2 regions of the Flavobacterium oryzicola genome follow, and region 2 is predicted to be linked to the other one. Evidence: riboswitches for the same ligand, from Rfam matches in the RefSeq annotation. Region 2 holds a riboswitch; the other holds the start of a gene.
What was found. Region 2 has a riboswitch for S-adenosylmethionine ahead of PQ463_RS20465 (homocysteine S-methyltransferase family protein). Riboswitches for the same ligand answer to the same signal wherever they lie in the genome.

Region 1 (3,216 bases), 1.9 Mb from region 2:
GATGCATGATTTTGGCTAATTCGTGATAAGGCGTAATAATTCCCGTAACATTCGAACAAGCAGTAAACGAACCGATTTTTAAGCTTCTGTCTGCATATTTTTTGATTGCCGATGAAAGAGCTTTTGGGTCGACTAAATTGTTCTCATCAGGCGGCAGAATAACCACTTCGGCATTTGTTTCATACCACGAAACCTGATTAGAATGATGTTCCATGTGAGTAATAAAAACCACAGGTCTATCTTCTTCCGATTTGGTTCGAAGCGCCATAATACGCTGCAGTTTTGATAAAGCTGCCGTCATACCGCTTCCTGTAGTTACCAAAACATCCGATTCGTTGGCATTAACGGACTTTTTAATAATATCTCTCGCATGCTGATAGGCATAAGTCGAGGTTTTTCCTGTCTGACTTGAAAGCGAATGCGTATTGGCAATCATGGGACCAATTTTATTGAGCATTATATCTTCAATCGGCGCGTATAATCTTCCGCTGGCAACCCAGTCTGCGTAAACTAGATTTTGTTCTCCATAAACCGATTCAAAAGTATGGTCAATTCCTATTGTATTTTCTCTAAATTTAGAAAAGTAACATTCAGGCTCTGTTGGTTTTGTTGTTGGCTCAATAGCATTCATATCCTTGTCATTTTAATTAATTAAATTTATTATTGATTGAATCTTTTTAAACACATAGAAACATAGATTATATTCTAAATAATAGGTATTTGAAAAAATCTAGATTTTCACACATAGCTATGTTTGTTAAAACAAATGAAATGCCTTTTTAGATAAAGAAAAACTATGTTACTATGTGTTTAAATAAATTAATTTGCCTGCCCTAAAAGTCTTTTTAATGTAGATTGCAACTCTTCTCCATGCAGGTTTTTCGCGACGATTATTCCTTTAGAATCTACCAAATAATTCCCTGGAATAGCTCTTACACCATATAATTTGGCAACGGCACTGTTCCAGAAAAGCAAATCAGAAACATGTGTCCAGGTTAAATTATCATCCTTAATTCCCTTAATCCAGTTTTCTTTCTTTTTATCCAGAGAAATCCCGACGATGTTAAACCCTTTCTCATGAAATTCTTTGTAAGCCGCTACAATATTCGGGTTCTCTCTTCGGCAAGGACCACACCATGAAGCCCAAAAATCTACTAAAGTATACCCTTTCAAATTATCATAAAGGCGAACTGGCTTTCCATCAGGATCATTGGCTGTAAAATCTGGGGCTTTTTTACCTACTGCTAATCCGTCTAAAACAATAGCCAGTTCTTTTAATTCTTTCACGTAAGTGGTGTTTTGAAGACTTTTATCTAGCAAAGCAATATTTTGTGTAATCTGCTCTGGCGTTAATCTATATGACCAGTTTCTGTATAATACATAAGCCGAAACGATAGATTTTGGATTTTCTGTTATGAATTTGCTGATTTCAACATCTTTGCTCTTTTTATAGGCTTCAAACAAATCCTGTGAAGCTGAACCTTCAACCACAGAGGCTGTATAATATTTCTTCGGACTTAGTTTTACCGTAATCGGGTCTTTTTCAAGAAAAACATACAATGGCGAACTTTCTGTATTGACGCTTAATCCGTATAAATCTGGTGTTTTTACTTTTGTTTTAAAACTAAAGTTTCCGTCTTTTACTTTTGCCGAATCAATCGTGGTAAACATTTTATTGTGAAACTTCTGCAAGTAAACGTATTGCGCCACAGTATCTGCAACAGTTCCTTTTAATTGTAAATTACTTTCCTGTGCCTGAGTTTGAACAACTCCAAGAAACAAAGCAAAACCTAATAGTATTTTTTTCATTTTATTTTTAGTTTTTAAGATTAGACAAAAGAGTTTCTGGCCGATGAAAAAACCATCAGCAAATTGCATTTTAAAAAGAAAATCTAAGAGAGAATTGGTGTTTTACATTCGAAAAACGGCCAGACTATTTTCTTCGAAAATTATATTCAAAAGCTCATAACCGGCATATAAAATTGATTCAGTTTTCATTTTAATAATTTTTAATTGGATGATCTTAAACAGATTTACGGATGAAATCTTTCTTATCTGCCCGCATTTTGCGGAAGGATTTAGCACCTTATTCGGCAACAGGTTGCTAAGACTTCAATGGGCCTATTCCCTCAGTCTTTCTGGATAAGTATCATTTTATAATTTTTCTGATACAAATATATAGTAATTCTACCGAATTAATCAAGTTTAAATTTTGTTTTTTTCAAATTAATTAAAAAAGCGCTTTTTAACAACCCAATAAAACACTTATAATCAAAACATTAAAACAAAAAATAAGTTTATTTTGAAATTCTTATTTATAAAAGAAATTCATACGTTTTTTAGATTCTGAATCGAAATGCATTTATAAATTCTAAAGAAAAAGATGCAGATATTTATTCTTTTCCAGATTTAAAAGAGGCTCTTTGAATCCGTTTTCGAGATTTGAAGTAATTAATCCGAGGACTTGTTTTAGATCGTTAAAATTATTTGGCTTCACAAAATAACAGAATGCTCCAAGGTTCCCAGCTGCTTCCATATCATTTTTGTGCGAAGAAGTAGAAATCATAATTACCGGAATATCTTTAAAATTCTCTTCCGATTTTAATTGTTTCAAACATTCCCACCCATTCATAATAGGCATATTTAAATCTAAAAAAACGACACTTGGAATTTTATCTTGATTTTTCAGCATTTTCAATGCTTTATCACCATTTTCTGCACAATGACAAACAATATTTTCATCTATATCAGCCAAGGCTTCGCAAAACATTTCTGCGTCATCTTGATCATCGTCAGCTAATAATATTATTTTCTTACTCATGATTAAATATCTTTTTCTCTTTGTTCAAATGGCAGTGTAATACTAAAAACAGCTCCTTTATCAGCAATTCCGGTTGCGGTAATGTTTCCTCCGTGACGTTCCGCTATTTTTTTACAAAGAGATAATCCTAAGCCAGTTCCTTCATAACGGTCTTTAGAGTTTAGACGGGTAAAAGTTTCAAAAATGCGTCCAGTCTGATCGAGATCAAACCCAATTCCGTTGTCTTCTACCGTAATTACAGCTGTCCTTCTACCGCCTTCAATTTGTTCTTTTGCATTAATGGTAATCAGTGGCGGAACATTTTCTCTAGCAAATTTAATAGAATTGTTTATCAGATTATAGAATAACTGATAGAGTAGTACGGAAGCTCCTTCAATAACAGGAAGCCCTTGATA
Region 2 (3,216 bases):
ACCGATATTTCGTTCCTAACGGAACTTTTTAAAATATTCTACCTTTATTATTTTCCATGCATCATGTAAAGAACTTTACCATTTTTTGCTGAGATTTTAATATCAAATACACCTCCAAAACCGATACTATTAAAAGTTCCTTCAATATGCCAAATAGAATCGTTTTCTATTGTTACTGTATAAGGTCTTTGATCTTCTATTTGATCTTTACCATATGATTCAAACAAAATAGGCTCTGCTATTCCAACAGCTGTTTCTTCTTTTGTAACTAAACAATCTTCACATTTAATGCTTTTCTGAAAAACTGTATTTGTTGTGTAATTACAACTAATCAACATTAAACTAAACAGAAACAAAAATTTCTTCATTATTCAAATACCGGTGCCACACGTGGCTTATAATCCTTTGCAACCTCAGCCATTAATCGAATATGATCTGGTGTTGTTCCGCAACAACCTCCGATGATATTGATTAAATTATCTTCTAAATACTCTTTAATGAATACCTGAGTCTGTTCTGGCGTTTCATCGTATTGTCCGAAAGCATTTGGTAATCCAGCATTTGGATGCGCTGAAACATTAAAACTTGTATTATGTGCTAATGTTTTTAAATATGGTTTCAGCAAATCGGCTCCAAGGGCGCAATTGAATCCTACACTTAACAACGGAATATGCGAAACTGAAATCAAAAACGCTTCAACTGTCTGCCCAGAAAGTGTTCTTCCCGATGCATCTGTAATTGTTCCTGAAACCATGATTGGAATATCAATATTGCGTTCTTCTTTTACTTCTTCGATTGCAAAAAGTGCAGCTTTTGCATTTAACGTATCAAAGATTGTTTCTACTAAAAGTAAATCACAGCCACCGTCCATTAAAGCTTCTGCTTGTTGTTTGTAGGCAATTCGTAAATCGTCAAACGTTACGGCTCTGTAACCTGGATCATTTACGTCTGGCGACATACTTGCCGTACGGTTTGTTGGTCCGATTGAACCGGCTACGAAACGTGGTTTTTCTGGATTTTTTGCGGTAAACTCATCGGCAACCTCGCGTGCGAGTTTTGCCGATTCGTAGTTTAACTCGTAAACCAAATCTTCCATGTGATAATCGGCCATACCGATTGTCGTTCCAGAGAAGGTATTGGTTTCTACAATGTCAGCACCTGCTTCAAAATAAGCGGCATGTACATCGCGGATTGCTTGTGGTTGTGTTAGGGATAGTAAATCGTTGTTTCCTTTTAACGGATGTGGAAAATCTTTGAAACGCTCTCCTCTGAAATCTTCTTCTGAGAAATTATAGCGTTGCAACATTGTTCCCATTGCTCCATCAAGGATTAGGATATTTTTTTTTATTGCTTCTTGAATTGTTATTGCCATGGCTTATTTTTTTAGCTTCTGAGATCCTAAGGTTCTAAGATGCTAAGTTTTTTTTTATTATGATTGTGAAGTTTAAACCTAACAGGTTTTTAAAACCTGTTAGGTTTGCTTCGGATATTTTTTTTCACATTAATTCCAAAAGTGCACTATTGCTGGCTCATTAGCCCCGATTGAAGTGGAAATTATTTTGCTTTTTCCTTTAAAAAGCAAAATGATTGCAACGTAAAGCGGGAACTACTGACTGCAAAAATGCGCCAATGATTCGCTCCTGATACAGGATCTGTTTCAGTAAATATTATATGTTATCGAGAAAAGTTTTGAGAAATACGAGTATGTATTTGTGTTATCTATCTTTAATACTGGAAAATGTCGTATAAAGTAGAATTTAGCACCTTCTTTATGATAAAGGGTTGCTAAGGTTTCATCGGGTCTATCCCTCCGCCTTTCGTGATAACTGACAATAATTTTAAGAACAGTGCAAAGGTATGAAATAGGGTTTCGATTTGCAAATGTTTTTTTAAAGATGCTAAGACGCTAAGATTCTGAGATTCTAAGTTTTAAAATTGGCTCCAGATTTTCAAACATATCCCACGGTTTCAACCGTGGGAAACGTATTGTCATTATGCATATTGATTATCCGCTGTCTCAATACAATGTGCTCCAGTGGTTGAAACCACTGGCCATGTTTTTTATACATCTTCTAAAAAATAAAGCCCAAACTAAAAGTTTGAGCTTCCTATATAAAATCTTAGAATCTTAGCGTCTTAGCAACTTAGAACCTTAGACTATCGCTTTCACAACCGCTTTCGGAGCCTCTTTACGAGTTCCGTCAAAACCGTCTACACCAGAAACTGTTGTATATTTCAATACGTATTTTTTACCTGGGTTGATGATTGAGTAAGCAGCTTGGCACATTAAAGTTGCTTCGTGGAATCCGCAAAGAATTAACTTTAATTTTCCTGGGTATGTGTTTACGTCTCCAATGGCAAAGATTCCTGGAATGTTAGTTTGGTAATCTAATGCATTGTTTACTTTGATGGCATTTTTCTCGATTTCTAATCCCCAGTCACCTATTGGACCTAATTTTGGTGTTAATCCGAAAAGCGGAATGAAATAATCACATTCGATTTTACGGTGTGCTCCGTTTTCTTCGATATCTAATGATTCAACATGCTCAGCACCGTTGATTCCGATAACTTCTGCCGGAGTGATTAATTTGATTTTTCCAGCTGATTTTAATTCCTGTACTTTTTCTACAGAATCTAAAGCTCCTCTAAATTCGTTTCTTCTGTGGATTAAAGTTACTTCTGAAGCTACGTTTGCTAAGAAAATTGACCAGTCTAATGCTGAATCTCCTCCTCCTGCAATTACAACTCTTTTATCTCTGAATTTCTCAGGATTTTTGATGAAGTATTTTACTCCTTTATCTTCATAAAACTCGATATCTTCGATAAGTGGTTTACGAGGCTCAAAACTTCCTAAACCTCCAGCGATTGCGATAACTGGCGCGTGGAATTTAGTTCCTTTGTTTGATGTTACTATGAAAGTTCCGTCTTCTTGCTTTTCAACTGTTTCGGCACGTTCTCCTAATGTAAAACCTGGCTCAAATTGTTTGATTTGCTCCATTAATCCGTCAACTAAATCTCCGGCTAATACTTCTGGGAATCCAGGAATATCATAAATTGGTTTTTTTGGATATAACTCTGATAGTTGTCCTCCTGGTTGTGGAAGCGCATCTAAAATGTGGCATTTTAATTTTAGCAATCCTGCCTCAAAAACGGCAAATAAACCTGTTGGGCCCGCTCCAATTATAAGTATATCTGTTTTAATCATTATGTTGTTGT

Region 1: another riboswitch for S-adenosylmethionine. It lies ahead of PQ463_RS11725 (TlpA disulfide reductase family protein); the one in region 2 lies ahead of PQ463_RS20465 (homocysteine S-methyltransferase family protein).

What each region holds. Positions count from the first base shown of each region.
Region 1 is NZ_CP117879.1:2,917,644-2,920,859, forward strand. It holds gene PQ463_RS11720 (aminotransferase class V-fold PLP-dependent enzyme) at 1-631, opposite strand, end outside; gene PQ463_RS11725 (TlpA disulfide reductase family protein) at 820-1,809, opposite strand; SAM riboswitch class I at 2,049-2,149, opposite strand; gene PQ463_RS11730 (response regulator) at 2,372-2,821, opposite strand; gene PQ463_RS11735 (PAS domain-containing sensor histidine kinase) at 2,824-3,216, opposite strand, start outside.
Region 2 is NZ_CP117879.1:4,855,865-4,859,080, reverse strand. It holds gene PQ463_RS20470 (YbbC/YhhH family protein) at 48-368, opposite strand; gene PQ463_RS20465 (homocysteine S-methyltransferase family protein) at 368-1,372, opposite strand; SAM riboswitch class I at 1,713-1,829, opposite strand; gene PQ463_RS20460 (NAD(P)/FAD-dependent oxidoreductase) at 2,153-3,205, opposite strand.